2 regions of the Bradyrhizobium sp. SZCCHNR1017 genome follow, and region 1 is predicted to be linked to the other one. Evidence: riboswitches for the same ligand, from Rfam matches in the RefSeq annotation. Region 1 holds a riboswitch; the other holds the start of a gene.
The links. A riboswitch is a leader RNA that binds a small molecule or an ion and turns the genes downstream of it on or off. The one in region 1 is predicted to bind S-adenosylmethionine.
Positions count from the first base shown of each region.

Region 2: it holds a riboswitch for S-adenosylmethionine, as region 1 does, so the genes downstream of both, QW863_RS32865 (homoserine O-acetyltransferase) here and QW863_RS12085 (O-succinylhomoserine sulfhydrylase) in region 1, are expected to answer to the same signal.

Region 1 covers NZ_JAUHIR010000003.1:699,189-704,233, reverse strand. Annotated here, with positions in the region: gene QW863_RS12095 (MATE family efflux transporter) at 1-930, opposite strand, end outside; gene QW863_RS12090 (2'-deoxycytidine 5'-triphosphate deaminase) at 1,061-2,167, opposite strand; SAM riboswitch at 2,280-2,359, shown strand; gene QW863_RS12085 (O-succinylhomoserine sulfhydrylase) at 2,436-3,644, shown strand; gene QW863_RS12080 (GDSL-type esterase/lipase family protein) at 3,722-4,882, opposite strand; gene QW863_RS12075 (SGNH/GDSL hydrolase family protein) at 4,896-5,045, opposite strand, start outside.
Region 2 covers NZ_JAUHIR010000022.1:48,910-53,954, forward strand. Annotated here, with positions in the region: gene QW863_RS32855 (S8 family serine peptidase) at 1-696, shown strand, start outside; gene metW (methionine biosynthesis protein MetW) at 1,431-2,096, opposite strand; gene QW863_RS32865 (homoserine O-acetyltransferase) at 2,100-3,314, opposite strand; SAM riboswitch at 3,406-3,485, opposite strand; gene QW863_RS32870 (chorismate mutase) at 3,683-4,516, shown strand; gene hisC (histidinol-phosphate transaminase) at 4,554-5,045, shown strand, end outside.

The DNA of each region.
Region 1 (5,045 bases):
GAATGCGACCGTGGTCATCATGAACTCGAGCCGCGCGCCGATGCCGTAGCCGGCGAGCACGGCGGTGCCGAACGACGCCAGCATATGCGTGAAGATCGCGATCGACAGCACGGATTGCAGCGGCGAGAAGCAGGCGACGGCGCCGACCTTGAGAATGTCGGCGAACATCGCGCCGCTGATCTTCAGGCCCCGCAGCTTCGGCCGCACGCGCGCGCGGCCGGAGAACAGGTACCAGCCCATCACCGAGATGCTGACGCAGAACGCCAGCAGCGCGCCGGCGGCGACGCCGCGCATGCCGAGCCCGAGGACCAGGCTGAGCGTGCCGCCCAATACGATCTGCAGCAGCGCCGAGCTGAGGATCATGAACGACGGCAGCTTCATGTTGCCGGTGCCGCGCAGGATGCCAGCCATCGAGTTCATCAGCCAGGGCAGGATCGCGCCGCCGAAGAAGATCTGCAGATAGGCCGTGGCATGGCTCAGCACCGCGCCGCGGCCGCCGAGCACCTCCAGCAAGGCAGGGCCGAACGCCAGCATGCCGATCATGAAGGTCGCGCCGAACAATAGCGCGATCAGCAGCGCGTGCGTGGCGAGCGTCGAGGCCCGCTCGGCGTCGCCGGCGCCGAGCGCGCGCGCGATCGCCGAGGCCACGCCGCCGCCCATCGCGCCGCCGGACATCGTCATGGTCAGGATCACCAGCGGAAACACCAGCGCCATCGCCGCCAGCGCCTCGATACCGAGCCGGCCGATATAGGAGGTCTCGGCGATGACGACGCAGGTGCCGGCCGTGTTCGCGATGATGTTGGGCCAGGCCAGCGACAGCAGGGTGCGCAGGATGGGTCCGTCGACGAGCTTATTCCGGACCGGCTTCTCGGGGGGCGGCAACGCACGCCCCTCGCCGACCGGATTGTCGGCCAGGCCGATCTCGGACATCTCAGCTCCCCGCTCGGCCGCGCAGGCCGCGGCCGTGTTATCGTTCGATTGCTCTCGCTTTCCTAGCACGGCGCTGGCGCGCGCCCTGTGCGGCAGGCGCATTGGGGGTGCGCGGCAGACGCAGCCGCGCTCAGAGACGGAAATGCTTGGAGAGCTTCAGGCCCTGGGCCTGGTAGTTGGAGCCGATGCGGCTGCCATACATCGCATTCGGCCGCGCCAGCATCTTCTCGTAGACGAGACGGCCGACGATCTGGCCGTGCTCGAGGATGAACGGCACCTCGCGCGAGCGCACCTCGAGCACCGCGCGCGAGCCCTGCCCGCCGGCGCCGGCATAGCCGAAGCCGGGATCGAAGAAGCCGGCATAGTGGACGCGGAATTCGCCGACCAGCGGATCGAACGGCACCATCTCCGCGGCGTAGTCCGGCGGCACCTGCACGGCCTCCTTGGAGGCCAGGATGTAGAACTCGCCGGGATCGAGAATGAGGCTGCCGTCGGGACGTGCCTTGATCGGCTCCCAGAACTCCTCGACCGGATAGCCGGCGCGGCGGTCGACGTCGACGACGCCGGTGTGGCGCTTGGCGCGATAGCCGACATTGCCGTTCGCATTGCTGCCGGACAGGTCGACGGAAAGCGCGACGCCGCCGGTGAGATCGGCATCGTCGCGATCCACCAGTCGCTCGGCCTGGTGCAGCGCGATCAGTTCGTCCTCCGACAGGACCGCGTCGCGATAGCGGAAGCGAACCTGGGACAGGCGCGAGCCCTCGCGCAGCAGGACCGGGAACGTCTTCGGGCTGATCTCGGCATAGAGCGGGCCGTGATAGCCCGCGCCGATCATGTCGAAGCGTCGCGTGCCGTCGGCGATCACGCGGGTGAACACGTCGAGCCGCCCGGTCGAGCTTTTCGGATTGGCGGCCGCGACGATGTCCTTCGGCAGCGCCAAGCTCTCCAACAGCGGCACGATGTAGACGCAGTTGGTCTCCAGCACCGCGCCGTCGGCAAGTGCGAATTCGTGCAGCTTGAGCTCGTCGATGCGCTCGGCGACCGTCGCGCCCGGCCCGGGCAGGAAGCTCGCACGCACGCGATAGGCGATGTCGCCGAGCCGCAGATCGAGGCTCGCCGGCTGGATCTGGCTCTCGACGAAATCATATTCGGGGATGATCAGGCCAGCCTCCGTCATCGCCACGATCATGCGATCGGGGAGGATGCCGTGGGCGTCGGGGCTGAGCGAAAACGGCAAGACCTGATCCTTTGCAGGCGCCGGAACGGCGGCTTATGGAGCCAATATAGGGTCTTTTGACCGGTTATCCGATGGCTGGCTTGACGGAAAGGCCGGTTGCGACTATGAGCACGACTTATCCCGTGGTGATTTGAGCCGGCCGGCTTGCAGCCACGTTAAATAAGTCGCTAAACAGGCCGGGGACGAATGTGATCCCGGCCTTGAGGTTTTGTCCCAGGCCGGTTTTTTTGTGCCCATCGCTCAAGGCGGTGGCCACGATGGAGGTCACATGTCGAAGTCCCCCGCGAAGGCGCCGGCGTCGTTCGCCCACTATCGTCCCGAAACGAGGCTGGTGCATTCTGGCACCTTGCGCTCCGAATTCGGCGAGACCGCCGAGGCGCTCTATCTCACCCAAGGGTTCGTCTACGCCACCGCCGAGGAATGCGAGGCGCGCTTCAAGGGCGAGGATCCCGGCTTCATCTATTCGCGCTTCTCCAATCCCACCACGGCGATGTTCGAGCGCCGCATGATCGAGCTCGAGGGCGCCGAGGCCTGCCGCTCGGCCGCAACCGGAATGGCCGCGGTCACCACGGCAATCCTGGCTCCCCTCCGTGCCGGCGACCACGTCGTCGCGGCCAAGGCGCTGTTCGGCTCGTGCCGCTACGTGGTCGAGGATCTCTTGCCGCGCTACGGCATCGAGTCGACCCTGGTCGATGGGCTCGACCTCGCCCAGTGGCAGAAGGCGGTCAGACCCAACACCAAGTCGTTCTTCCTGGAGAGCCCGACCAATCCGACGCTCGACGTGATGGACATCCCCGCCATCGCCGAGATCGCGCACGCCCATGGCGCGCGGCTGATCGTCGACAACGTGTTCGCCACCCCGATCTGGCAGAGCCCGCTCGCGCTCGGCGCTGACGTCGTGGTGTATTCCGCGACCAAGCACATCGACGGCCAAGGTCGCTGTCTCGGCGGTGTGATCCTGTCGTCGGAGGCGTTCATCGCCGAGCACATCCACAATTTCATGCGCCAGACCGGCCCGTCGATCTCGCCGTTCAACGCCTGGGTCCTGCTCAAGGGCCTGGAGACCCTGGCGGTGCGCGTGCGCGCGCAGACCGAGACGGCGGCGAAGGTGGCCGACTTCCTCGCCGCGCATCGGAAGATCTCGCGGCTGATCTATCCGGGCCGCGAGGACCATCCGCAGGCGGCAACCGTCCGCAAGCAGATGCGCGCCGGCTCGACCCTGGTCGGCTTCGAGGTCAAGGGCGGCAAGGCGGCGGCGTTCCGCACGCTCAACGGGCTCAAGCTCGCGCGCATCTCCAACAATCTCGGCGACGCCAAGACGCTGGTCACGCACCCGGCGACGACGACGCATCAGCGGCTGACGCCGGAGGCGCGCGCCGAGCTCGGCATCAGCGAGGGCTTCATCCGCTTCTCCGCCGGACTCGAGCATGCCGACGATCTGATCGAGGATCTCGACGCCGCCCTCAACGCGGCGTAGCGAATGGCGAATAGAGAGTAGCGAGTAGTAGGATCTCTTTCTCTATTCGCTACTCGCTGTTCCCCACTCGCCCTCGATCACATCGGCCGATAGGTCGGCACCTCGGCCGGTGCGTTGATGCCGAGCTTGACCTGGCCGACCGAGCGGATGATGTCGTCGCCGAGCAACTGGGCGAAGCAGGCATAGCCCCAATCGCTCATGTGCAGGCCGTCCGAGATCACGAACTCGTTGATCGGGATCGCCTGGCGCTCGTGCCAGTCGCGCATCACCTCGAAGCGCGGGAAGATGCCGGCGTGATGCAGCTCGGCAATACGCCCGAGCAGCTTGTTCATGCGGCTGGCGTTCTCCGAGCGCTCGTTGACGCGCGGCGAATATTGCAGGTCGACCAGCACGACATCGGAGGCCGCCGCCTGGATCTTGGCAACGCCATCCTCGACCAGCCTGGCGGTCTCGGCCGGATCGAGATCGCGCAGCACGGCATTGGTGCCGACCTGCCAGATCACGAGATCCGGACGCCGGTCGATCACCGACGTCTCCAGTCGCTTCATCATCTCCGGCGCATCCTCGCCGCCGACGCCGGCATTGATGACGCTGATGTCGACCATCGGATATTGCCGGCGCAACTGCGCGGCGAGCCGGTTCGGATAGGTGTAGTCCGGCGCGCTCGCGCCAAAGCCCTGCGTCGACGATGAGCCGAAGGCGACGATCACGACCGGCAGGCCGGAGGCGAGCTTGTTGGCGACGTGCGGCAGCGAAATGAAGTTCTTCTTGGCGACACCCTTCGGCGGCAGGCACGGCACGCGGTTGAAGATGTCGGTGGCCGATTTGGCGACCTGCTTGACCTTGTCGATCGCCCGCTCGGTGATGCTGCGCGATTGCGGCGGCGTGGCCGCGACGGCCTGCCCGGCTGCAGCCGGCGGCTGTGCATCGGTCATGGCCGGCGCGGTCGTCGCCGCGGGCGGCGAGGTCGTGGCCGCCGGGCGCACCGCGGCGATCGGCCCGCGCATCTGATCGTTCGCCTGCGCCAATGTGATGTGACCGGTGCTCGGTCGCAGCTCGCTGATCAACGGAGGCTTCGGACCGGAGCTCTCCACATCGGAAAGCGCGGCGGGTGCAGCCGGCGCTGCGCTCTGCGCCCGTACCTTCTGCGGGCTCAGCGCGAGGGCGATGGCAATGACCGCAACGGCCGAAAGCTTCTCCCATGTCCCGGATACGCGGTGACACTCATTCGACGTCATGAACGACATAATCCTAGTTCTGCTGCGCCGGCCCGATATGCGCCGCGTCGATGATGAACTTCGACAGCGCCCGGCCGATGCAGTCATGAACCTGCCTGGCCAGCTCGACCCCGTGCGTCGGATTGAACAGGTCGAAATCGCCCTGCTCGTTCCACTGCCGCAT
Region 2 (5,045 bases), on a different contig from region 1:
GTCCAGTTTCCCGGCTCGACGCCGCATTGCCTGTCGGTCGCCGCGATGGGCAAATGGGGCGAGTTTCCCGAGGACAGCTTCCACGCCCAGCAGGCGCTGGATGGCTTCCGCAGCACCGACGGATATTTTCCGGCCAAGTTCAGCTGCTTCGGGCCGGAGATCGACGTCTGCGCGCCGGGCGTCGGCATCGTGTCCTCGCTGCCGGCGGATGGCTTCGGCGCCTGGGACGGCACCTCGATGGCGACGCCGCACGTCACCGGTCTCGCCGCGCTCGTGCTGGCGCATCATCCCGACTTCAAGGGCCAGTTCGCGACGCGCGACGCGCGGCGTGTCGAGCGGCTGTTCCAGATCCTGAAGGAGACATCGACGCCGCTGCAATTCGGCGATCCCAATCGTGCAGGAGCCGGGCTGCCGAATGCGATGCGCGCCCTCGGCCTGGAGGCGAGCGTGGCCTCCGCGCCCGCGGCCGATCCCTCGCTCGACGTGCTCCGTCGCCTGTTGGGACTGGCGCGCGGCGCGCATAACGGCGCGACGTCTCCGACGCTGGCGCCGCAGGCGCCGAATGGCAAGCTCAACGGATCCGGTTCGGTTGCCCGGGGCCCGGCAACGACGACCGGCGAGTGGTCCAGCCCGGCGGTCGGTGATCCCAGTCCGGCGCAGATCCGCGACATGATGCACAAGGTCGGCTTGCTGTAGATTGCCGGCCCAGCCACAGCGACGAAGCGGCGTCGTTGCACGACGGGCAGTTTGCGCATGAGCGTCATGCGCGAATTGCCCGTCGTGTTAGTTCGTCGCACGCTTGGCACTTGCGCCGTCGGGCAAATCAGGCGCAGATTTCCGCGCGTCCCGCCTCGCAGCAAGAGGGGCGTATCGCGGTCGTCACGAACGCTGAGTGTGGGATGCGATGGGCGTGTCGGATTGCGCGTGGGGCTTGCCTCGCGCGGACGAACAATTCCGATGCGCACGGTCAAGTCGCGCGGTCCTGGCATCCCGACGCTGATGCCAAGTTTGTTGTGGTGTTCTGCATCACTCGGACGACGGTGGCCAGAAAGCCCGGCGCACCGGGGAGAACGCGAAGCAGCCGTTCAGCCATCGCGCAGGGAAGGACGGGTGTTCCGGCTCGTACCTGTGGTTCCTGCCGCCTGCATTTTTTCCGCAGGCGGGCCATGGGTGCGGTCAGCATCCGGCCTTCCCTGCGCCTCTTCGTTATCGGAGGCGATGCATGACGCATAGCTCGGGCGCAGATGCGCCGCGGGAACGTAGCACGTTGTTTCAACCGCTCTCGGCTCTTTGAAAAGTAAAAGCCGCCAACCCCAAGCTCGTCATGGCCGGGCTTGTCCCGGCCATCCACGTCCGTCCTCATGCACGCTCTAAGTTGCGATCGTGTCGAAGAGATCATCCCAGCCCCCTGGGAACGGTCGCCCCCTGCCCTACCTTCCCTTCTCCGCCCGGCTCAGCAGGAACACGCCCTGCTCGCCGAACATGTTCCAGAACCACCAGGGCATCGCGACGCGCAAGGGACGGCCGTAACTATCAAGCGCGACGGCGCGCTCCATCTTGACGCCGATCTCATCGCAGAGCTGCACGAAGTCCTTGATGGTGCAGAAATGGATGTTCGGCGTGTCGTACCAGGTGAAGGGCAGATTGTCGGTTCGCGGCATGTGGCCGCCGACGAGCAGTTGCAGGCGCAGCCGCCAGAAGCCGAAATTCGGAAAGGTGACGATGGCGCGACGGCCGATGCGCAGCAGATTCTCCAGCACGACCTTGGGCTGCCGCGTCGCCTGCAAGGTCTGCGACAGGATCACATAGTCGAACGCATCGTCGGGATAGTCGACGAGATCGGTGTCGGCGTCGCCCTGCACCACCGCGAGCCCCTTGGCGACGCAATGATTGACGCCCTCGCGCGACAGCTCGATGCCGCGGCCGTCGATGCCGCGGCTCTCCAGCAGCTGCAAGAGATCGCCGTCGCCGCAGCCGATGTCGAGCACCTTGGAGTCGCGCTCGACCATGCCGGCGACCAGCAGATGATCCGGCCGATAGGCCAGCACCTCGCCGCCGGAAAAGCCGTTCAGCGGCAACACGCCCTGCATGCTCATGGCTCAGCCTCCGTTCGCGGCGTTGAGGCCGCGCGCCTTGCCGGCGGAATCGAGAAAGGCGCTGGCGATCTCGAAGAACTCGGGGACGTCGAGCAGGAACGCGTCGTGCCCCTTGTCGGTCTCGATCTCCGCGAACGACACCCGCGCGCTGGAGGCATTGAGCGCATGCACCAGCGCCCGCGATTCCGCGGTCGGAAACAGCCAGTCGCTGGTGAAGGACACCACGCAGAAGCGGGTCTGGATGCCGCGGAACGCCGCCGCCAGCACGCCGTCATGATCGGCGGCGATGTCGAAATAGTCCATCGCCCGCGTCAGATAGAGATAGGAGTTGGCGTCGAAGCGCTCGACGAAGGACGAGCCCTGATAGCGCAGATAGCTCTCGACCTGGAAATCGGCGTCGAACGAGAACGTCGGCAGTTCGCGGTCCTGCATGCGGCGGCCGAACTTGCGATGCAGGGCGGCATCCGACAGATAAGTGATATGCGCGGCCATCCGTGCCACCGCGAGGCCGCGATGCGGATGAGTGCCCTTGTCGCCGTAGCGGCCGTGGTCCCAGTCGGGATCGGCCATCACGGCCTGGCGGCCGAGCTCGTGGAAGGCGATGTTCTGCGCCGAGTGCCGGGTGGCGCAGGCGATCGCGAGATTCGCGAACACGCGGGTGGGATAGGCCACTGTCCATTGCAGCGCCTGCATGCCGCCCATCGAGCCGCCAACCACGGCGAACAACGTGTCGATGCCGAGATGATCGATCAGCATCGCCTGCGCGCGCACCATGTCGGGGATGGTGATGATCGGGAAATCGAGCCCCCACACCTTGCCGGTGGCGGGATTCAGCGAGGCCGGGCCGGTCGAGCCCATGCAGCCGCCGATCACGTTCGAGCAGATGATGAAATAACGGCTCGGGTCGAGCGGGCGGCCAGGGCCGACCAGCGTCTCCCACCAGCCGGGCTTGCCGGTGACGGGATGGCGGTTGGCGACGTGCTGGTCGCCGGTCAGGGCGTGGCAGACCAGGACCGCGTTGGACCTGTCGGCGTTGAGTTCGCCATAGGTCTGGTAGGCGATCTGGAACGGCGACAGGTCGACGCCGCAATCGAGCCTGAGCGGCTTGTCAGCGCCGAACTGCGCGACCAGCGAGCTCGGATGATCGACCTCGTGCGAGCGCTCTTCGGGCGCAATCGTGCGCAGCGCGGAGGTGGGTTTCGGCGTCAGGCCTGTCATGTCTCTCACCCCGGCCATCCGGCAAGGGCTCCCGAACCACGTGACATATCAGGCCATGAAAAACCCGGCCTGAACTGGGGTTCGGCCGGGATCGATAACGTCCCCGGCCTGTTTAGCGAGTTTTTTAACGTGGCTGCAAGCCGGCCGGCTCAAATGACCACGGAACAGGCAGAAACTAGTCCCGCGGGCGCTCCGCGTCAAGGCAAGCTGGGGTTGACCGCCGATCGGGCGCCCCACGGCTGCAAACCAGCCAAGCCTAGGCGGCACAAGGTAAACTTGCTGTTGCGCGCGTCTCCCGCATCGGAGAGAACGACATCCGTTCCAGTCGGCCGCACGTTAACCGGTGGCCTGCGAAGAGTGACCAGCCCATGTCCAACCCGCCGCCTGCCCCGCCTTCGCTTGCCGATTTGCGCAAGGAGATCGACGCGATCGACGAGCAGGTCCATCAGCTCCTGATGAACAGGGCCGACATCATCGACCGGCTGATCAAGGTCAAGAAGACCCAGGAGGTCGGCTCGGCGTTCCGGCCGGCGCGAGAGGCCGACATGATGCGGCGCCTGGTGCAGCGCCATCGCGGCATCCTGCCGCTCGACACCGTCGAGGGCATCTGGCGCGTGATCGTCTCGACGTTCACTTACGTGCAGGCGCCGTTCTCGGTTCACGCCGACGTGTCGGTCGGCGAATCCGCGATGCGCGATTCCGCCAGGTTCCATTTCGGCTTCGTGGTGCCTTATGTCGCCCATTTCAGCGCCCAGGCCGCCGTCGAAGCCGTGGCGCGCTCGAAGGGCGATCTGGCGCTGGTATCGACGACATCGGGCCATACGCCGTGGTGGATCACGCTCGAGCCCGTGGGCGCGCCGAAGATCATCGCCCGGATGCCGTTCATTGAGCGTGCCGACCATCCGGCGGCGCTGCCGGTGTTCGCGGTGTCGCGGGTCGCCGACGACGCGCTCGTGCTGGAGGTCGAGACCTGGAGCATCCGCGTCTCCGGCTGGAATGCGCAGGTGTCGCGCGCGCTGTCGCCGCTGGCCGACGTGGTCGCGGTGCCCGATACCGCCTTCGACGGCGCCGCGCTGCTGGTGTCGATCGAGGCGCCGTCGAACCTCGACAAGATCAAGGCTGCCCTGATCGCGGCGGGCGCCTCGGTCCGCTCGACGGCCCTCGTCGGCGGCCATGCGAAACGCTATACGGTTCCGAGCTGAGACGCCTCGCGCCAGTGACGATTTTCCGGAGTTGATGATGAACCGCCCCGTGCCGAACCCCGGCATCCTCGACATCGCGCCCTACACGCCGGGCAAGAGTCCCAAGCCGGAGCCTGGCCGCAAGGTTTTCAAGCTGTCGGCCAACGAGACCCCGTTTGGTCCCTCGCCGAGGGCGATCGAGGCGTTCAAGAGCGCGGCCACGCATCTGGAAGATTATCCGGAAGGGACCTCCCGGGTGCTGCGCGAGGCGATCGGCCGCACCTACGGCCTCGATCCCGACCGCATCGTCTGCGGCGCCGGCTCCGACGAGATCCTCAATCTGCTGGCACACACCTTTCTTGGCCAAGGCGACGAGGCGATCTCCACCGCGCACGGCTTCCTGGTCTATCCGATCGCGACCATGGCCTGCGGCGCCAGGAACGTGGTTGCCGCGGAGACGGAGTATCGCACCGATGTCGACGCCATCCTTGCCGCGGTGACGCCGCGCACCAAGCTGGTCTGGCTCGCCAACCCGAACAACCCGACCGGC